DNA from 3 places in the Halomonas sp. JS92-SW72 genome. Region 1 is predicted to be linked to each of the others. Evidence: predicted binding sites of a transcription regulator. Region 1 holds the regulator's gene; each other region holds the start of a gene.
What was found. The regulator sigma-54, encoded in region 1, starts transcription at its own class of promoters, with help from an activator protein. The targets are predictions, from matches to a motif close to TGGCACNNNNNTTGCTNT.
Positions count from the first base shown of each region.

Region 2: the regulator sigma-54 is predicted to act here: its motif matches at 1,217-1,234, upstream of glnA (glutamate--ammonia ligase).
Region 3: the regulator sigma-54 is predicted to act here: its motif matches at 2,166-2,183, upstream of fliE (flagellar hook-basal body complex protein FliE).

Region 1 is NZ_CP032147.1:586,577-593,731, reverse strand. Features, by position in the region: gene D1793_RS02815 (calcium/sodium antiporter) at 1-118, shown strand, start outside; gene D1793_RS02810 (KpsF/GutQ family sugar-phosphate isomerase) at 151-1,146, shown strand; gene D1793_RS02805 (HAD-IIIA family hydrolase) at 1,173-1,730, shown strand; gene lptC (LPS export ABC transporter periplasmic protein LptC) at 1,735-2,319, shown strand; gene lptA (lipopolysaccharide transport periplasmic protein LptA) at 2,316-2,822, shown strand; gene lptB (LPS export ABC transporter ATP-binding protein) at 2,831-3,556, shown strand; gene D1793_RS02785 (RNA polymerase factor sigma-54) at 3,711-5,123, shown strand; gene raiA (ribosome-associated translation inhibitor RaiA) at 5,311-5,619, shown strand; gene ptsN (PTS IIA-like nitrogen regulatory protein PtsN) at 5,627-6,091, shown strand; gene rapZ (RNase adapter RapZ) at 6,136-7,056, shown strand; gene D1793_RS02765 (HPr family phosphocarrier protein) at 7,059-7,155, shown strand, end outside.
Region 2 is NZ_CP032147.1:1,288,572-1,295,726, forward strand. Features, by position in the region: gene D1793_RS06145 (hypothetical protein) at 1-154, opposite strand, end outside; gene D1793_RS06150 (hypothetical protein) at 294-839, opposite strand; gene glnA (glutamate--ammonia ligase) at 1,377-2,783, shown strand; gene D1793_RS06160 (DUF4124 domain-containing protein) at 2,952-3,518, shown strand; gene glnL (nitrogen regulation protein NR(II)) at 3,945-4,991, shown strand; gene ntrC (nitrogen regulation protein NR(I)) at 4,984-6,396, shown strand; gene D1793_RS06175 (deoxyguanosinetriphosphate triphosphohydrolase) at 6,454-7,155, shown strand, end outside.
Region 3 is NZ_CP032147.1:1,746,878-1,754,032, forward strand. Features, by position in the region: gene D1793_RS08155 (methyl-accepting chemotaxis protein) at 1-1,064, shown strand, start outside; gene D1793_RS08160 (flagellar protein FlaG) at 1,219-1,593, shown strand; gene fliE (flagellar hook-basal body complex protein FliE) at 1,661-1,990, opposite strand; gene fliF (flagellar basal-body MS-ring/collar protein FliF) at 2,260-3,990, shown strand; gene fliG (flagellar motor switch protein FliG) at 3,987-4,991, shown strand; gene D1793_RS08180 (flagellar assembly protein FliH) at 4,984-5,769, shown strand; gene fliI (flagellar protein export ATPase FliI) at 5,766-7,154, shown strand.

The sequences.
Region 1 (7,155 bases):
GCTGCTGCTGTGGCAGCGTCGCGGCCGAGTCGGCCGCCTCCCCGGAGCCCTGCTGGCGGCCACCTACCTGGGCTACCTGGCCTGGGTCGGCGTGGCCAGCCTCGCCGCTGCCCCTTGAGTGAACCCGCGCAACAGGCAACAATCATCGCCATGACCCAACAGACCCCCCAGGCCCCGCACACCTCATCGCTGCGCGACAGCGCCCGGCGCACCCTGCGCCTCGAGCAGCAGGCCATCGGTGCGCTCATCGCCCGCCTCGACGCCGACTTCGACCGCGCCTGCCAGCTGATCCTCGCCTGCCGCGGCCGGGTGGTGGTCACCGGCATGGGCAAGTCCGGCCATATCGCTGGCAAGATCGCCGCCACCCTGGCCAGTACCGGCACCCCCGCCTTCTTCGTGCACCCCGGCGAGGCCAGCCACGGCGACCTCGGCATGATCACCCCGGGGGACGTGGTGCTGGCGCTCTCCAACTCCGGCGAGACCGCCGAGGTGACCGCCCTGCTGCCGCTGCTCAAGCGCATGGGCGTGCCCCTGGTCAGCATGACCGGCCGCCCCGCCTCGACCCTGGCCCGCCACGCCGAGGCCCACCTCGATGCCGGCGTGGAACGCGAGGCCTGCCCGCTGGACCTGGCGCCCACCGCCTCCACCACCGCCGCCCTGGCGCTGGGCGATGCCCTGGCGGTGGCGCTGCTGGAGTCTCGCGGCTTCACCGCCGAGGAGTTCGCCCTCTCCCACCCCGGCGGCAGCCTCGGCAAGCGGCTGCTGCTGCGCGTGGCCGACCTGATGCACGACGGCCCCCGGCTGCCCATCGTGCCGCTGGGCAGCCCGCTGCGCGACGCCCTGCTGGAGATCACCCGTCAGGGGCTCGGCTTCACCTGCGTGGTGGACGAGCAGGGCCGGCTGGCCGGCGTCTACACCGACGGCGACCTGCGCCGCACCCTCGACCAGCATAGCGACCTCTCCGGCCTGACCGTCGACGCGGTGATGACCCGGCCCGGCAAGCGAGTGGCACCGGAGATGCTGGCCGCCGAGGCGGTGAAGCTGATGGAGGACCATCGCATCTCCGCCCTGGCGGTGGTCGACGACGACGACCGGCCGGTCGGCGCCCTGCACATGCACGACCTGCTCGCCAGCGGCGTGATCTGACCCCCACCCACCGAACCGGAGCTCCCATGCCCCACACCCTCCCGCTGCAAGACCCCCGCCTGGTGGACCGCCTGCGCCGCATTCGCCTGCTGGCCCTGGACGTCGATGGCGTGCTCACCGACGGCCAGCTCTACTTCCAGGCCGACGGCATCGAGATCAAGGCGTTCAACGTGCAGGACGGCCACGGCCTCAAGCTGCTCAAGCGAGCCGGCATCGAGGTGGCGCTGATCACCGGCCGCGACTCCCCGACGGTGAGCCGCCGCGCCGCGGCGCTGGGCATCCCGCACGTCTTCCAGGGGGTGGAGAAGAAGCTGCCGGTGCTGCGCGACCTCTGCGCCCGCCTCGGCCTCGAGTTCGATCAGGTCGCCTACTGCGGCGACGACATGCCCGACGTGGGCGCCATTCGCCGCGCCGGGGTGGGCATCAGCGTGCCCAACGCCCCGGAGTACATCCAGAAGCACGCCGACTGGGTCACCGTGAAGGGGGGCGGTCAGGGCGCCGCCCGCGAGATCGCCGACACCCTGCTCAGGGCCCAGGGCCACTGGGACGCCGTGATCGACACCTACCTGCACGGGGCCGGCTGAGCCCATGGCCCTGCCACGGCCGTCGTTTCGGGTCTGGCTCTTCCTGCTGCTGGTGGCGCTGGGGGGCATGCTGGTGCTGCTCGACTCGCGCAGCGTCAGGGAGCCCGGCGCGGTCCCGCGGGACGAAGCCGGCGAGCCGGACTTCTACCTGGAGGGGGCGCGACTGACCCGCTTCGACGGCGAGGGGCGAGCCCATCAGCGCATCGAGACGCCACGCCTGGTGCACACGCCCCACGACGACGTCACCCGCCTCGAGACCCCCGACGCACGGCTCTACGACAACGCAGGCAGAGTGTGGCTGGCCGAGGCCGACAGCGGCGTGCTGGGTCCCGGCGGCAACCCGCTCACCCTCTCCGGCAGCGCCCGACTCCACGCCCCCGAGGAGCGCTGGCAGCTCGACACCGAGGTGCTCCACTACGACGCCGAGAGCGGCCACGCCTGGAGCGACACCCCGGCCCTGCTCCAGCAGCCCCCCCAACGCATGAGCGGCGAGCGCTTCGACGCCTGGCTCCATGACAACCGTGCCCGACTGACCGACAATGTGCGCGGCCACCATCCGCCCGAGACCCGAGAGGACCCCCAGCCATGAAGCGAACCTCCGCCCTGCTGCTCTGCCTGCTGCTGCCGCTGGTCGCCGCGCCGACCCTGGCCCAGGGCCGCGATGCCGAGGCCCCCATCGAGGTGGAGGCCGACCGGCTCGACCTGGACGACCGCGCCGGCACCGCCGTCTATACCGGCGAGGTGGATATCCGCCAGGGCAGCATGCGCCTGACCGGCGAGCGGGTGGAGATCCAGCGCAACGCCCAGGGCCAGCTCTCCCGCGCCATCGCCACCGGCGAGCGCGCCTATCTGGAGCAGCAGCCCGATCCCGCAGAGCCCATGGTGCGTGGCTGGGGCCGCACCATCATCTACCACGTGGCCGAGCGGCGCATGGAACTGATCGACCGCGCCGAGCTGCACCAGGGCGGTGACACCTTCGACGGCGGCTACCTGGAGTACTTCCTCGACCGCCGCGTGGTCCAGGCCCGCAGCGAGGGCGAGGGCGTCGAAGGGCGCCAGCGCATCCGCATGACCCTTCAGCCCGAGCAGTAAGGCCGCCCATGAAGACCCTCCATGCCCGCCACCTGGCCAAGAGCTACAAGCGTCGCCGCGTGGTCCAGGACATCAGCCTGGCCATCCGCCAGGGCAGCATCGTCGGCCTGCTCGGCCCCAACGGCGCCGGCAAGACCACCTCCTTCTACATGATCGTGGGGCTGGTGCGCGCCGATGCCGGCGAGGTGGCCATCGACGACCTGGACCTGTCCCGGGCCGCCATGCACCAGCGCGCCAGGGCCGGCATCGGCTACCTGCCCCAGGAGGCGTCGATCTTCCGCAAGCTGTCGGTGGCCGACAACATCATGGCGATCCTCGAGACCCGCAAGGATCTCGACCGCGAGGGGCGCCGCGCCCGCCTCGAGCAGCTGCTCGGGGAGTTTCACGTGACCCATATCCGCGACAACCTCGGCATGAGCCTCTCCGGCGGCGAGCGACGGCGGGTGGAAATCGCCCGGGCTCTGGCCACGGAGCCCGCCTTCATCCTGCTCGACGAGCCCTTCGCCGGCGTCGACCCCATCTCGGTGGGCGAGATCAAGGGGGTCATCCGCCAGCTCAAGGCCCGCGGCATCGGCGTGCTGATCACCGACCACAACGTGCGCGAGACCCTGGATATCTGCGACACCGCCTACATCGTCGGTGACGGCAAGATCATCGCCGAGGGCAACGCCGAGGCGATCCTCGCCAACCAGCGGGTGCGCGAGGTCTACCTGGGCGAAGATTTCCGGCTCTGAGCACAATCCTCTGATATGTCTGTCGTTATTCGATGACGGCATGGTGATTGCGGGTGGCACAGAAGTTGCTTAACAAGCGCTTGCATGCCCGCGTCGGCCGCGCTAGGGTGAGGCCTTACGGCCACTTCCCGGCACAAGAGGGCAGACGATCACGATGGCCATGAAAGCCTCCCTTCAGCTCCGCGTCGGCACGCAGCTGACCATGACGCCCCAGCTGCAGCAGGCCATTGCCTTGCTGCAGCTCTCCACCCTCGACCTGCGCCAGGAGATCCAGCAGGCGCTGGAGTCCAACCCCATGCTGGAGCTCGATGAGGGCTTCGGCGAGCAGACGGTGAGCGAGGCCCCCGAGGACGACTGGGCCAGCGAGATTCCCGACGAACTCAGCACCGACAGCGACTGGTCGGACACCTACCAGGACCTGGGGGCGCCGGCCGGCGGCGAGGGCCCCGATTTCGAGCGCGAGGCGAGCGCACAGAGCCTGCAGGGCCACCTGGCCTGGCAACTGGCGATGACCGACCTCGACCCCCGCGAGCAGCAGATCGCCGAGAGCCTGATCGATGCCGTGGACAGCGCGGGCTACCTGGCGCAACCCCTCGACGAGATCCGCGACGGCCTCAAGTCCCAGGGGCTCGGCGGCTTGCGCAGCGCCGAGGTGGAGCAGGTGCTGCTGCGCCTGCAGCAGTTCGAGCCCACCGGCGTCTTCGCCCGGGACCTGCGCGAGTGCCTGATGCTGCAGCTCGCCGCCCTGCCCGACGACACCCCGCTGCTACCCCAGGCGCGCCGCCTGGTGCGCCAGTTCCTCGAGGCCCTGGCCGGCGACGACCGCCGCCTGCTCAAGCGCCGCCTCGGCCTCGACGACGACGCCCTGGAAACGGCCATCGCCCTGGTCCGCTCCCTGGACCCGCGCCCCGGCAGCGCCTACGCCAGCCTCGAGAACGACTACGTGATCCCCGACCTGGTGGCACGCCAGGACAGCCGCGGCTGGCACGTGGAGCTCAACCAGGAGGCGCTGCCCCGTCTGCGCATCCAGCCCGACTACGCGGCGCTGATCCGCCGCGCCGACAAGAGCCAGGACAACCAGTTCCTCAAGGACCACCTGCAGGAGGCGCGCTGGCTGATGAAGAGCCTCTCCAGCCGCAATGACACCCTGCTGCGGGTGGGCCGCGAGATCATGGCCCGCCAGCTCGACTTCCTGGAGCAGGGCGAGGAGGCGATGAAGCCGCTGATCCTGGCCGATATCGCCCAGGCCGTGGAGATGCACGAATCGACCATCTCCCGGGTCACCACCCAGAAATACATCCACACCCCCCGAGGGGTGTTCGAGCTGAAGTACTTCTTCTCCAGCCAGGTGGGCGGCAACGGCGAGGGCGACGCCCACTCCAGCACCGCCATCCGCGCGCGGCTCCGCAAGCTGATCCAGGAGGAGCCGCCGCGCAAGCCGCTCTCCGACAGCAAGCTGGTGGCCCTGCTCGAGGAGGCCGGCATCCAGGTGGCCCGCCGGACCGTAGCGAAGTACCGCGAGGCGATGGGCATCCCCTCCTCCAGCGAGCGCAAGCGGCTGAGATGATGCCAGCGCGGCACCGACCCCATCTCCCAGCATGCCCCGGAACGCCGGCTGCGTCGCGTGCCAACCGCCACCCGCCCGCGCTTCGCTGACCTGCATCAGGCCCGCCGCGGCGGCGGCAGACCGGGGGGTATGCAAGGCAGGAAAAAGGGTTACAATCGACCCACAACCAACGAGCAAGGAGCGTGTCATGCAAGTCAATATCACCGGCCATCATGTGGAACTGACCGATGCCCTGCGTGGCTATGTGGACGAGAAGCTGGCTCGCGTGGAGCGCCACTACGACAACATCACCAACGTGCAGGTGACCCTGTCCGTGGAGAAGGAGCGCCAGCACGCCGCCTGCACCCTGCATGCCGCCGGCGCCGACCTGCATGCCGAAGCCCAGGACGGTGACATGTACGCCGCCATCGACGCTCTGGCCGACAAGCTGGATCGCCAGCTGGTCAAGCACAAGGAGAAGGCCCAGGCCCGCGCCCAGGGCGCCGGCGCTCGCTGAGCCCATCATGTCACTGGAAGCCATCCTGCCCCCGGAGCGCACCCTGTTCGGCGTACCCGGGGGCAGCAAGAAACGGGTGCTGGAGTTCTTCAGCACCTTCATCGCACAGAATACGCCAAGCCTCGACAGCCAGGAGGTGTTCAGCCGGCTGATCGGGCGCGAGCGCCTGGGCAGCACCGGCATCGGCAACGGGGTGGCCATCCCCCACGCCAGAAGCCCTCACTGCAAGGCCCCCATCGCCGGCTTCCTGAAGCTGGCCGAGCCGGTGGACTTCGACGCCATCGACGGCGAACCCGTCGACCTGGTGTTCGTGCTGCTGGTCCCCGAGGAGGCCGACGACGCCCACCTCGCCCTGCTTGCCCAAGTGGCCGGGGTGATGAACGACGCCGACACCCGCAGCGGGCTGCGCCGCAGCGAAAGCCAGCGCGAGCTCCACGAACGGCTCATCGAGGCGATTCGACGGCAGGGGTAGCGCCCACGGGCCGCCCGGCCAGATTGACGACCAGGAGATCCCCCATGCAGCTCGTGATCATCAGCGGCCGCTCCGGCTCGGGCAAGTCGATCGCGCTGCAGGCCCTGGAGGATCTCGGCTACTACGCTATCGACAACCTCCCGGCCATGCTGCTCGGCTCGCTGGTCGATGAACTGGGCAGCTCGGAGTCGCCACGCTCCTCCATCGCCGTCAGCATCGACGCCCGCAACCTGCCCCAGGCCCTGCAGAGCTTTCCCGCCCAGCTGCAGGCGCTCCAGGCCCGCGGCATCGCCTGCCAGGTGATCTACCTGACCACCGATGCGCGCATCCTGCTCGAGCGCTACTCTGCCACCCGGCGCCGCCATCCGCTGACCCGGGACAGCCAGATGACGCTCGCCGAGGCGATCGATTCCGAGGAGTTGGCCCTCGCCGAAATCCGTGACCTGGCCGACCTGGTCATCGACACCTCACGGCTATCGGTCCACGAACTGAGGCGCCGTATCGCCGACCAGGTGGCCCGCCACCAGCCCGACCAGCTCACCCTGACCTTCGAGTCCTTCGGCTTCAAGCGCGGCGTGCCGCTGGACGCCGACCTGGTGTTCGATGCGCGCTGCCTGCCCAACCCCTACTGGGACCCGCAGCTGCGCGCCAGCACCGGCCGCGACGCGCCGGTCATCGAGTTCCTCGAGACCTACCCCCTGGTGGAGGCGATGCGCGCCGATATCCAGGCCTGGGTGGAGCGCTGGCTGCCCGCCTACCTGGCCAGCCACCGCAGCTACCTCACGGTGGCCATCGGCTGCACCGGCGGCCAGCACCGCTCGGTCTACCTGGCGGAGCGCCTGGCCGCGAGCCTGGCCGCCTCCCACCCCCTGGTCCGGCTGCGCCATCGCGAGCTGGGCATCCATGACACCCTGCCCCCGTTGCCGGACCCGGCGACCGACGTCACACCTCATCAAGGAAGTTGAGCGTGCCGCAACGCAAGCTGACCCTGAGCAATAAGCGCGGCCTGCATGCGCGCGCCGCCACTAAGCTGGTGCAGTGCTGCCAGCCCTTCGCCGCCTCCA
Region 2 (7,155 bases), 700 kb from region 1:
CGCCGAGGGTGGCCAGGGTGCGGGGGTGCATGCCGACGGCGAAGCCACGGCCGCCCCAGGTGGGAATGACCCAGGTGAGCAGGAGCACCGCGACGGCGGCAACGCCCAGGCCGGACCAGAAATTCTTGCGCTGGATGGAGGGGTTGGCGGTCATTTTTTGTCGTGTACGGCCGGTTGATCAGTAAAGTCCGTACCCTATCGGCGCCGGATGGCAGGCTCAATGCGTGCCTACGACGGGCAGTCAACGTATGCAGGATAGTCGATCGACGGTCGGTCGGGTCCGGCGGCCAGTGTCAGGCGTCGGTGGGCCTTGTCCGGGCACCGCAGGCGCGCAGGCGTTCCAGCAGCTCGTCCAGGGCGCCATCGTCCAGCTCGGGGTCGCAGCCGCCGATGCGATCGAACCAGGCGCGGGACAGGCACAGGCCTTCGCCACGGGGCAGGCGACTGATCCTGAGCCAGACCAGCAGGCGCCGCTGCGGGCCGCGCTGCAGGGAGGGGAGGAGGGCGACATCGGCCCGGCCTGCTGACACCTCGGCGGCCAGCCGGGAGAGCGTCTCGGCGCTGGAGACGCTGCCGATGCCGGGAAAGATCAGCAGCGGGCCAGGGCTGCGGGCGATGGCGTCGTTGAGGCGCTGCCCCAGGGGGGCGGGAATGACGCTGAGCAGGCGTGCACCGTAGCGGTGCGCCATGGGGGGCAGTCGGGCATCGCCGGTGTCGTCGATGATGGCCAGCGAGAAGGTCTCGGCACGCGCGAGCGGCGCCACGACCGCCAGCTGCCGAGGCAGGCGGGAGCCGGCGCTGCGGGCGTCGATCAGAATGCAGCCGGTGACGTCAGCCATGCGAACTCCGCTCCAGTAGGCCGCACCCTTGGGTCGTGGGTCGGCTGCCAGGAGTTCGCTGCCGGTACCTCGAGGGGTGGTGTAATGAAGTGTAGCCGTTAGTGACTCTAGGTATCAAAGGGGTTCGGTGGGAAATCTCTGGACGCTCCAGGATGGCGGTCCCCTCCGGGAGGGGCGCGGGACCTGCGATGCCTCGAGCGCCCTTCAGCGGTGCATTGGTGAATCATTTCGCACTTTCATGGTGCAAAGGATGGGGCTGGACGATGTTCCCGAGGGGCGCCCGGCGGGGCGTGATTCAGGCTGGTGCGCCGAGGTGTTTCGTTTTCATTTTTTAAATCAGCATGTTGCCCTTATTTTGCCGCATCGGGGTGCAGTGTTGGCATGAGGCGTGCATTGTATTGGGCAGCGTCGGAGAGAATGCCGGCTGCCGTGGGCAGGGTGTCCACGGCGTGCTACAACTTCGCAGTACCCCGAATTCGACGTATCCCGATCTCGCATCACCAAGGCTTCGAGCCAAGTTCAACCCTGGAGGACACCATGTCTGCCAAGACTCTCGCCCTGATTGAAGAACATGACGTGAAGTGGGTCGACCTGCGCTTCACCGATACCCGTGGCAAGGAGCAGCACGTCACCATCCCGGCCCGCGATGTGGACGAGGAGTTTTTCGAGAACGGCCAGATGTTCGATGGCTCTTCCATCTCCGGCTGGAAGGGCATCAACGAGTCCGACATGATCCTGCGTCCGGAAGACGGCACCGCCTTCCTCGACCCCTTCACCGAAGACGCCACCCTGGTGCTGCGCTGCGATATCATCGAGCCGGCCACCATGCAGGGTTACGAGCGTGACCCGCGCTCCATCGCCAAGCGCGCCGAGGCCTACCTGCAGTCCACCGGCCTGGGCGACACCGCCTTCTTCGGCCCCGAGCCCGAGTTCTTCATCTTCGACGAGGTGCACTGGAAGTCCGATATCGAGGGCTCCATGTACAAGATCACCTCCGAAGAGGGCGCCTGGGCCACCGACCGTTCCATCGAGGGCGGCAACCTGGCCCACCGCCCGCGGGTCAAGGGCGGCTACTTCCCGGTGCCCCCGGTCGATAGCTTCCACGATATCCGTGGCGCCATGTGCAACACCCTGGAGGCCATCGGCCAGACCGTCGAGGTGCACCACCACGAGGTGGCCAACGCCGGCCAGAACGAGATCGGCGTCAAGTTCAACACCCTGGTCAAGAAGGCCGACGAGGTCCAGGAACTCAAGTACGTGATCCACAACGTGGCCCATGCCTACGGCAAGACCGCCACCTTCATGCCCAAGCCGCTGGTCGGTGACAACGGCTCCGGCATGCACGTCCACCAGTCCTTCTGGAAGGATGGCAACAACCAGTTTGCGGGCGACGAGTACGCGGGTCTCTCCGAGATGGCCCTCTACTACATCGGCGGCATCATCAAGCACGCCCGTGCCCTGAACGCCTTCGCCAACGCCTCCACCAACTCATACAAGCGTCTGGTGCCGGGCTTCGAGGCGCCGGTGATGCTGGCCTACTCGGCCCGCAACCGCTCCGCTTCCATCCGCATCCCCTACACCGCCAGCCCCAAGGGCAAGCGCGTCGAGCTCCGCTTCCCGGACCCGACCGCCAACCCCTACCTGTGCTTCGCGGCGATGCTGATGGCCGGCATCGACGGCATCAAGAACAAGATCCACCCCGGCGACGCCATGGACAAGAACCTCTATGACCTGCCGCCGGAAGAGGGCAAGAAGGTGCCGACCGTGGCCCACAGCCTCGACCAGGCCCTGGATGCCCTGGACAAGGATCGCGCCTTCCTGACCGAGGGTGGCGTCTTCACCGATGACATGATCGATGCCTACATCGAGCTGAAGATGGAGGACGTGGAGCGCATTCGCATGACCACCCACCCCATCGAGTTCGACATGTACTACAGCTGCTGATGACGGCAGCGGCCAGGCGCGACGCGACCTGGCCCGGCATCGACGCCCCGGCGTTGATCGAAAAGGGGTTCCGCCATGGCGGAACCCCTTTATCTTGTTCACTATCCAAGCAGGGGTAAGGCAACACCATCCACAGACCGCCAGGAAGGCGGCACGCAGGGGGTATCCATGAACAAGGCCTTGATGGCCCTGGCGGTGGGGCTGTCGTTCAGCCTGGCGGCCCAGGCCCAGACGATCTATCGCACCACCGATGCCCAGGGCAACGTGGTCTTTACCGACAACCCGGACCGGGGCGGTGAGCAGGTGGAGCTGGCGCCGCTGACCGTGGTGCCCTCCAGCGGCGAGGTGCGCCGCGGCGAGCCGGCGCCACAGCTCGAGGCCAGCGGTGCCGCCGCGGCGACGGGCTCACCCGGCCAGCCCTTCATGCCCTACGACAGCTTCCGCATCCTCTCCCCCAGCCATGAGCAGGCCTTCCCGGTGGGGGCGGCGGGTAACGTGCCGGTGGAGCTGGGCATCCAGCCCGAGCTGCGCGAGGACCATCGCGTTCGCCTGCTGGTGGACGGCCAGGTGAGCCAGACGGCGATGCATACCACCGCCTTCATGGTGGCCAACATGAACCCCGGCGAACACGTGCTGCAGGCGGAGCTGCTCGATGGCAGCGGCGCCGTTCGCCATCGCAGCTCGCCGGTGACCATCTATGTGCACCGGGCCAGCGTCAACCGCCCCGCCGATTAGCTGCCCCCTCGCTGGGCGCCCTGGCCGTGGTGCCCGGACGGCAGCCCGAGGCCCTGTCGCCCCCCGCATGGCGACCGCTGGCCGCCCCATGGCGGCGGGCCGATCCACTCGCCCGTGAAGCCGCCGCCCCCGCCTGCCGAGGCGCCGTCGCCGCTACGTCGCGGTGCGGAATCGCTGCGACGGCTGCCCGACGATGACCCGCCGCTGCGCCGTCATGAGGAGCGCGGCACCTCCCGCTGAGCCCTTGCGGGGCACTCGGTGCACCGGCATCGTCCGTCGCGCCGTGCAGTCGTTCCTTTTCTGCACTATTTTGGTGCGACAAGGTGGCGATCCGCCGCCGCGGAGCCCCTGGCGGTGGGCCTTGCGAGTCTGGCGCGCTTCTTGCAATCGCTTGGTGTCTACCCTGGATTCGATATGGCCCCTTCGATGTATCAACGCTTGATGGAGCACCTCACCACCGCCGTGGTCCTGCTGGACGGCGAGCTGAGGCTGCGATGGATGAACCCTGCCGCCGAGGCGCTGCTGGCGAACAGCCTCAGCCGGGTGCAGGGTGTGGCGCTGTGCGCCCTGATGGAGAGCGACGATGGGCTCGGCGCGGTACTGGGCAAGGCCCGGGACGAATTTCACCCCTTCACCCAGCGCGAGGCGCGCCTGACCATGCTGGGCGGCGAGGCGCTGACGGTGGACTACACGGTCACGCCGCTTTCCCGGGAGGAGCTGCTGCTGGAGATCGAGCCCCGCGACCGGCTGATGCGCATCTCCCGGGAGGAGGCGCTGCTGACCCGCCAGGAGACCATCAAGGTGCTGACCCGAGGCCTGGCCCACGAGGTGAAGAACCCCCTGGGCGGCATCCGCGGGGCGGCCCAGCTGCTGGAGCGCGACCTCGACGACCCGGACCTGAAGGAGTTCACCCGGATCATCGTCGAGGAGGTCGATCGGCTGCGCGATCTGGTGGACTCCATGCTGGGCCCCAACCGGGTGACCCGCCACGAGCCGCTCAATATCCACAAGGTGCTGGAGCGGGTGCGCTCGCTGCTGAGCGTCGAGCACCCTCAGGTGCGGGTCGAGCGCGACTACGACCCCAGCTTGCCCGACCTGGCCGGCGACGAGGCCCAGATGATCCAGGCGGTGCTCAACGTGGCCCGCAATGCCGTGGAGGCGATGACCGAGTCGGGGACGCCCGAGCCGCGGCTGGTGCTGCGCACCCGGGCGCGCCGCCAGTTCACCCTCGGCGCCGAGCGCCACCGCCTGGTGTGCGAGGTGGCGATCATCGACAACGGTCCCGGCGTTCCCGAGGCGCTGCGCGAGACGCTCTTCTATCCCATGGTCTCCGGCCGCGCCGAGGGCAGCGGCCTGGGGCTCTCCATCGCCCAGGCGATCCTGCACCAGCACCAGGGCCTGATCGAATGTGATTCCGAGCCAGGCCAGACCGAATTCCGACTGCTGATTCCCCTGGAGAAGCGCCATGACTGACGCCGCTCGCGTGGTGGTCGTCGATGACGACCGCGCCATCCGCTGGGTGCTCGAACGCGCCCTCGCCCAACCCGACCTCGACGTTGAGTGCATCGAGCGCGCGGACACCGCCCTGCAGCGCCTGCTCGACAATCCGCCCGACGTGCTGGTCACCGACATCCGCATGCCCGGCATCGATGGCCTGGACCTGATGGCCCGGGTGCGCGAGGCCCACCCGGACCTGCCGGTGATCGTGATGACCGCCCACTCCGACCTGGACAGCGCGGTGGCCTCCTATCAGGGCGGGGCCTTCGAGTACCTGCCCAAGCCCTTCGATGTCGATGAGGCGCTGGCCCTGGTGCGCCGTGCCGTGGCCCACGCCCGGGAGCGCCAGCGCCCGGTCATCGTGCCCGAGGGGCTGGATGCCGAGATCATCGGCGAGGCGCCGGCCATGCAGGAGGTATTCCGCGCCATCGGCCGGCTGTCACACTCGCACATCACCGTGCTGATCAACGGCGAGTCGGGGACCGGCAAGGAGCGGGTGGCCCGGGCGCTGCACCAGCACAGCCCGCGGGCCGGCAAGCCCTTCATCGCCCTGAACATGGCGGCAATCCCCAAGGACCTGATCGAGTCCGAGCTGTTCGGCCACGAGAAGGGCGCCTTCACCGGCGCGGCCGCCCAGCGCCAGGGCCGCTTCGAGCAGGCCGACGGCGGCACCCTCTTCCTGGACGAGATCGGCGATATGCCCGCCGAGACCCAGACCCGCCTGCTGCGGGTGCTGGCCGACGGCGAGTTCTACCGGGTCGGCGGCCACACGCCGGTGAAGGTGGACGTGCGCATCATCGCCGCCACCCACCAGAACCTCGAAAGCCTGGTGGAGGATGGGCGCTTCCGCGAGGACCTCTTCCACCGCCTCAACGTGATCCGCGTGCACCTGCCGAAGCTGGCCGAGCGTCGCGAGGATATCCCGCGGCTGGCCCGTCACTTCCTGGCCGAGGCCGCCAAGGAGCTCTCCACCGACGTCAAGGTGCTCACCCCCGAGGCCGAGAGCCACCTGACCCGTCTGCCCTGGCCGGGCAACGTGCGCCAGCTGGAGAACACCTGCCGCTGGCTGACGGTGATGGCCTCCGGGCGCGAGATCCTGGTGGAGGACCTGCCCCCGGAGCTGCGCCACGAGGACGGTAGCAGCGTCCCCAGCGGCGACTGGCGCACCGCCTTCCGGGACTGGGCCGACCGGGCCCTGGCGGCGGGGCATACCCACCTGCTGGAAGAGGCGGTGCCGGACTTCGAGAAGATCCTGATCGAGACCGCCCTGCGCCACACCGGCGGGCGCAAGGGGGAGGCCGCGGAGCTGCTGGGCTGGGGGCGCAACACCCTGACCCGAAAATTGAAGGTATTGCTGCCGGCGCTGGCCGACGGGGAGTAGGGGCTGGGCGGCGGCGGCCGGGGCTGCCAGAATGGGGTTCTCAAGGAGAGAACGCCCATGACGCAGATGAGCTGGGAGCGGCTGCTGGACCCGAGCCGCCTGCACGATGCGCGCGCCGGCGGCGCCCGCGACGAGATCGGCCGCAGCCCCTTCCACAAGGACCATGACCGCATCGTCTTCGCCGGCTCCTTCCGGCGCCTGGGGCGCAAGACCCAGGTGCACCCCCTCACCGACAACGACCATATCCACACCCGCCTGACCCACTCCCTGGAGGTGGGCTGCGTGGGGCGCTCGCTGGGGATGATCGCCGGCGAGCGGCTCAGCGGCCGGCTGCCGGCCTGGATCACCCCGGCGGACCTCGGCGTGATCGTCCAGGCCGCCTGCCTGGGCCACGACATCGGCAACCCCCCCTTCGGTCACGCCGGCGAGTACGCCATCCGCGACTGGTTCAAGCGCGCCGAGAGCGACGGCAGCGGCCTGCTGGAGGGGCTCTCGCCCCTGGAGCGCCAGGACCTGCTCACCTACGAGGGCAACGCCCAGGGCTTTCGCATCGTCACCCAGGTCGAGTACAACCAGTTCCGCGGCGGCATGCGGCTGACCACGGCGACGCTCGGCACCATGCTCAAGTACCCCTGGACGGTGGAACACGGCGGGGCGGCCGGCAAGTTCGGCTGCTACCAGAGCGAGCGGGAGCTGCTGGTCGAGGTGACCGAGCGGCTGGGCCTGCTGCCCCAGGGAGCGGGGCGCTGGTGTCGCCAT
Region 3 (7,155 bases), 1.2 Mb from region 1:
GCCAAGAGGCGCGCCAGGACCTGATCGCCTACGCCGTGGTGACGCTTGTCGCCGCGGGCCTGGCCATCCTCTTTGCCTTCCTGGTGGTGCGCAGCATCACGCGCTCCCTGCGCCTCGCCCTCGAGGATATCGAAAGCCGCGGCGGTGATCTGACCCGGCGCCTGCCGGTGCTCGGCACCGACGAGCTCAGCCGCCTCTACCGGGCGTTCAACGACTCCACCGACGCCACCGAGCAGCTGGTGGCCAACATCCGCCGCGGGGCTCTCTCGGTGGAGGTCGCCAGCGGCGAGATCGCCCAGGGCAACCAGGACCTGGCCCAGCGCACCGAGGAGCAGTCCGCCTCCCTGGTGGAGACCGCCTCGAGCATGGAGCAGATCACCGCCACCGTGCGCCAGACCGCCGACAACGCCCACGCCGCTCGCACCATGACCGGCGAGACCGCCGAACACGCCCGAGCCGCCAACGAGGTGGCCCTGCAGGCCAGCGCGGCGATGGAGCAGATCCATACCGCCAACCAGGAGGTGACCTCCATCGTCGCGGCGATCGACAACATCGCCTTCCAGACCAACCTGCTGGCGCTCAACGCCTCGGTGGAGGCGGCCCGCGCCGGCGAGCACGGGCGCGGCTTCGCGGTGGTCGCCCAGGAGGTGCGCAAGCTGGCCAGCCGCAGCGCCGAGGAGGCCGAACAGATCCGCCACCTGATCAGCACCAACGTGGCGCGCATCGACGAGGGCGAGCGGCTGGTGCGCACCACCGGCGAAACCCTGGCCGAGATCACCCGGCAGGTAGAGAAGGTCGCCGAACTGGTGGCCGAGATGGCAGCGGCCACCGGCGAGCAGTCGGCTGGCATCGAGCAGATCAACCAGGCGGTCTCCCAGCTCGAGGAGGTGACCCAGCAGAACGCCGCCCTGGTGGAGCAGGTGTCGGCCGCCAGCCGCTCGCTGGACGACCAGGCCAGCGACATGGCCCGGCTGATCGGCCAGTTCAAGGTAAGCGAGAGCGCTTCGCTGCCCACCGCCTGGGCGCCCACCGCCTCCAGCCAGCACGAACCCGCCTTCTCGTAGGCCTTCAGGCTGACGTCAAGGCACCCGGGGGCGGCCGAGCTAAAGCTCTGCCGCCCCCGTGCCGATAGATAAGGAGAAGCGATTGATTCAGAGGGTGCCGCGGCAGCATGCCGGGGTATCTCGCCTAGAACAACGTCCGCCAAGGAACCGTGCCATGAGCTCACCTCTCTATGATGCCTCCAGCGTCACCGCCGTCAGTCCCGCCCTGCAGGGGCTGACGCCCCGCCAGCAGATGGAACGCGTGCTGGAGACCGCCCTGCCCGCCGCCGGCGGCGTCCTCGCCCAGGCGGAAAGCGGCCAGGTGCCGCCCAGCCGCGGTGAGCTGGTCGAGCCGATCCAGCGCATCAACGAGGTGATGCGCCACTACGGGGTGCAGTTCGAGCTGGGAGAGGTGGAGTCGCGAGTGGTGACGCGCATCGTCGACCGCGAGAGCGGCGATGTGATCCGCCAGATCCCCTCGGAGGAGGTGCTGCGGGTGGCGGAGCGCCTCGGCGAGGTGCAGGGGCGGCTGCTCAGCCTGGAAGCCTAGCGGGTGTTTGCTCAATGAGGATCTTGAGCACCGCCGGCTGACTGGATATCGAGCGCAGCAGGCAGTATCACACCTGCATGTTCATCACGTCCTTGTAGGCCGTCACCAGGCGATTGCGCACCTGGGTGCCCATCTGGAAGGCCACGCTGGCCTTCTGCATGTCCACCATCAGATCATTGAGCTCCACGCCGGGGTCACCGGCCTGGAAGGCCTGCGCCTTGGCCGCGGAGACCTGCTGCAGGCGGTTGATGCGCTGGATCGACGCCTGCAGCTCCCCGGCAAAGCCCCCCGCCCCCACCTGAGTGGAGACCTGCTGTCCCTTGGCCGACTGGCCGGCGGCCTGGGTCGCCAGGCTCTGCATCTGGGTCAGGGCGGACTGAATGGCCGGTGAACTCATGAATACGCCTCGCCTGCTGCTGTTCTGATTGACGGTAGTCGATGGCTGACAAGGCTAGCACCGGGTGGCTCGCCGCCATCGGGGCAAATGCCGATGAAAAGGGGGGCTTATTCCGGATTAGGGGTCGACGGCGACAAGGATAATGGCGTCCATCACAGTTCCGACTGCCGCCAGGGCAGCCAATCGCGAGCCATGGACGCCGATAATGCCTTTTTCTTCCATGACAGTGGCCTTCGTCATTGCTCATGCCGACCCTCGGGGTGGCGTGAATGAGTAATGGCGCCCAGGCCACCGGCACCCAGGACAGTTCCTCTCGCCAGGGGGCCAAGCCCTCCGGCGGCGTCGAGCGCATGCTGCAGCAGCTGCGCGGCAATCCGCTGATCCTGCTGATGGTCGCCGGCGCCGCCTGCGTGGCCATCATCGTGGCGCTGCTGATGTGGGCGCGTGCGCCCGACTATCGCGTGCTCTACAGCAATCTCTCCGACGCCGATGGCGGCCGCATCGTCAGCGAGCTGGAGAGCCGCGGCGTGCCCTACCGCTTCAGCCAGGGCGGCCAGGCCCTGCTGGTACCGACCGACCAGGTGTTCGGCCTGCGCCTGCAGCTGGCCGAACAGGGCCTGCCGCGCGGCGGCAACGTCGGCTTCGAGCTGCTCGATGACCAGGCCTTCGGCATCAGCCAGTTCGCCGAGCAGGTCAACTTCCAGCGCGGCCTGGAGGGCGAACTGGCGCGCTCCATGGAGTCGCTGGGCCCGGTGGAGCGGGCCCGCGTGCACCTGGCGCTGGCGCGCCAGTCGGTCTTCGTGCGCGACCGCGAGCCGGCCAAGGCCTCGGTCATCCTCACCCTGCACCCCGGCCGCCTGCTCAGCGATGGCCAGGTGAGCGCCATCGTGCACATGGTGGCCAGCAGCGTGCCGGAGCTCTCCGCCGAAGACGTCACCGTGGTGGACCAGAGCGGGCGCCTGCTCTCGACCCAGGTCGCCGGCCGCCACGACCTGGATGGCTCCCAGCTCGACTATATCGACGAGGTGGAGCGCTCCTTCCAGCGCCGCATCGAGAACATCCTGGTGCCGCTGCTGGGCCAGGGCAACGTGCGTGCCCAGGTGGCGGCCCAGATCGACTTCTCGCGCCGCGAGGAGACCGCCGAGCGTTACGGCCCCAACCAGCCGCCCAACGAGGCGGCGGTGCGCAGCCGTCAGGGCAGCGTCTCCTACAACGGCGACGAGGGTCTCGCCCAGGGCATCCCCGGAGCGCTGAGCAACACACCGCCGGGCACCGCGCCCTCCCCCATCGAGCTTGCCGAGGGCGAGGAGGGGGAGGACGCCGAGGCCCAGCAGGCCGCCCTTCAGGCCATCAACACCCTGCGCCAGGATGAGGTCGTCAACTACGAGGTCGATCGCAGCGTTTCCCACGTCCAGCACCGCCTGGGGCAGGTGGAGCGCCTGACGGCGGCGGTGGTGGTCAACTACCGCGATGACATCGATGAGGAGGGGGCGCGGGTACGCGTGCCACTCACCGAGCTCGAGATGGCACAGATCGAGCGCCTGGTGCGCCAGGCCATGGGCTTCTCGGTGGCCCGCGGCGACGAGATCGAGGTGGTCAACAGCCGCTTCTCGCTCGCTACCGAAGAGCAGCACCAGCTGGAGTGGTGGCAGTCCCCCGAGATCCAGGCGCTGGCGCTCTCCATCGGCCGCTACCTGCTGGTGGCCCTGGCCGCCCTGCTGCTCTACCTGCTGATCCTGCGCCCGCTGATCAAGCGTTACACGCAGCCCCCGGTGGCCGTCGCGGCCCCCGGCGCCACCCTGCAGGTTCAGGTCGGCGATGACGAAGAGAAGTCGACCAAGGCCGCCGCCGCGGATGCCGACGACACCTACGAGCCGCCGCGCAAGCGCCGCCGCAAGGGCTCGGAGTACGAGCAGAACCTCAGCGACCTGCGCGAGATGGCCCAGGAGGATCCCCGCATGGTGGCGATGATCGTGCGCAGCTGGATGAACAAGGAATGAACAAGCCACTGAACATAAGCGGCGCTCGGCGCAGCGCCATCCTGCTGCTGGCCCTCGACGAGGACAGCGCGGCCGAGGTGTTCAAGTACCTCTCGGCCAAGGAGATCCAGCTGATCAGCGCCGAGATGGCGCGCCTCGACCAGGTCTCCCATGACGAGATGCGCCAGGTGCTGGCTGACTTCCACGCCGAGACCGAGGAGTTCATCGCGCTGAACCTGAACTCCAGCGAGCATATCCGCTCGGTGCTGACCAAGGCGCTGGGCAGCGAGCGCGCCTCCAGCCTGATCGAGGACGTGCTGGAGAGCTCCGGCGCCAGCTCGGGCATCGACGCCCTGAACCTCATGGAGGCCTCCATGGTGGCCGAGCTGATCCGCGACGAGCATCCGCAGATCATCGCCACGGTGCTGATCCACCTGGAGCGCCACCAGGCCGCCGACGTGCTGGAGCTGTTCGACGACAAGCTGCGCAACGACGTGGTGCTGCGTATCGCCACCTTCAGCGGCGTGCAGCCGGCCGCCCTGCAGGAGCTCACCGAGGTGCTCTCCGGCATGCTCGACGGCCAGAACCTCAAGCGCAGCAAGATGGGCGGCGTGAGAACCGCCGCCGAGATCCTCAACCTGATGAACTCCAGCCAGGAGGAGGCCGTCATCGAGACGGTGCGCGCCCACAGCGAGGACCTGGCCCAGAAGATCATCGACGAGATGTTCCTGTTCGAGAACCTCATGGATCTCGACGACCGCAGCATCCAGCTGGTGCTCAAGGAGATCGACACCAACTCCCTGGTGGTGGCCCTCAAGGGCGCCCCCGAGGCGCTCATGGACCGCTTCCTGCGCAACATGTCCCAGCGTGCCGCCGACCTGGTGCGCGAGGACATGGAGGCCCGCGGCCCGATCCGCATCTCCCAGGTGGAGGCCGAGCAGAAGGCGATCCTTCAGATCGTCCGCCGCCTGGCCGACAGCGGGGAGATCGTGCTGACCGGCGGGGACGACACCTATGTCTAAAAGGCTCGGTCCGGAGTCTGGGCCGCGCCCGGGGCATCCGCTGCCGGGGCGCGAGGGCGAGGTGCCCTGGCAGCGCTGGGAGATGGGCGAGCTGCCCCAGGCACGCCGCGCCGCCGGCAGCGCCCCGCCCTCCCCCGAGGAGACCGCCCGGCGCAAGGCGGCCTTCCAGCGCCAGGCCGAGCTGCGCGCGCTGCAGGAAAGCGCCAGGGAAGAGGCCCGCCAGGTGGGACACCGAGAAGGCTACCAGGCCGGAGAGGCCGAGGGGTTCCAGGCGGGTCTCGCCGAGGGCCTCGAGCAGGGGCGCGCCCAGGCCCGGGAGGAGCTCGAACGGCAGCTTCGCGAGACCCTGACGCCGCTGCTGCCCCTGGCGGAGTCCTTCGGAGAGGCCCTGCAGGAGCTCGACGAGGTGCTGGCCGAGGAACTGGTGGAGCTGGCCCTGGCCACAGGCCGCCAGCTGGCCGGCGAGGCGCTCAAGGCGCGCCCCAAGCAGGTGCTGGAGATCGTGCGCGGCCTGCTGCACACCGAGCCGGGCATGAGCGGCAAGCCGCGCCTGTGGCTGCATCCCCGCGATCACGCCCTGGTCGAGGAGTACCTCGGCCAGGAGCTCGCCGCCGCCGGCTGGGTCCTGCAGCCCGACGACCAGGTCACCCGCGGCGGCTGCCGGGTGACCAGTGCCAGCGGCGAGCTCGATGCCACCTGGGAGAGCCGCTGGGCCGCGGTGAAGCGGCAGGTGCGCCGGCGCGCCGCCCCCCCGCCCCGCGAGGAAGGCGCACCATGAGCACGACCGACCTGCCGAACCCCTACCACCAGCATTGGCAGCAGTCGCTGCGCAAGGTGCGAGCGCGCATCGAGAAGGTGCCGCCCTTCCGCGCCAGCGGGCGGGTGGTGCGCGCCACCGGCATGGTGATCGAGGCAGTGGGCATGCAGGCCCCCTTGGGCAGCGCCTGTCGTATCGAGCTGCCGGCTCCCTACAGCCATGAGCCGCCGAGCTTCGCCGAGGCCCAGGTGGTGGGCTTCGCCGGCGAGAAGCTGTTCCTGATGCCGCTGACCGAGGTCACCGGGCTGCTGCCCGGCGCACGCGTGTTCCCGCTCGGCAGCGGCGGCAACGGCGCGCGGCGCTTCCCGCTCGGCGAATCGCTGCTGGGGCGGGTCATCGACGGCAACGGCGAGCCCCTGGATGGCCTCGGCCCCCTGGATGACGCCCGGCAGGCGACCCTGCAGACCCCGCCGCTCAACCCGCTCGCCCGAGCGCCCATCGACACCCAGATCGACGTCGGCATCCGTGCCATCAATGCCCTGCTCAGCGTGGGCCGTGGCCAGCGCATGGGGCTCTTCGCCGGCTCCGGGGTGGGCAAGTCGGTGCTGCTCGGCATGATGGCGCGCTTCACCCAGGCCGACGTCATCGTGGTGGGGCTGATCGGCGAGCGGGGCCGCGAGGTGCAGGACTTCATCGACAACATCCTCGGCCCCGAGGGCCGGCGCCGTGCCGTGGTGGTGGCGGCCCCCGCCGACACCTCGCCCCTGCAGCGGCTGCAGGGGGCCTCCTACGCGACCCGCCTGGCGGAAGGCTTCCGCGACGAGGGGCGCGACGTGCTGCTGATCATGGACTCGCTGACGCGCTACGCCATGGCCCAGCGCGAGATCGCCCTCGCCATCGGCGAGCCGCCGGCCACCAAGGGCTATCCGCCCTCGGTGTTTGCCAAGCTGCCGGGGCTGGTGGAGCGCGCCGGCAACGCCGAGCGCGGTGGCGGTTCCATCACCGCCTTCTACACTGTGCTGACGGAAGGCGATGACCAGCAGGACCCCATCGCCGACTCCGCCCGGGCGATCCTGGACGGCCATGTGGTGCTGTCGCGGGCCCTGGCCGAGGCGGGCCACTACCCCGCCATCGACATCGAGGCCTCCATCAGCCGGGCCATGACCCAGATCATCGGGCCGGAGCAGGCGCAGATGGCGCAAGCGTTCAAACGCCTGTTTTCCCGCTATCAGCGCAACCGCGACCTGATCAGCGTCGGGGCCTACAGCCCGGGACATGACCCCCAGCTGGACGAAGCGGTACAGCGCTACCCCGCCCTGGAGGCATTTCTCCAGCAGCATATCGATGAGCAGGCCCCGGCCGACGCCTCCCTCGAGGGGCTGGCCCGGGCCGTCGGCGCCGCGTGAG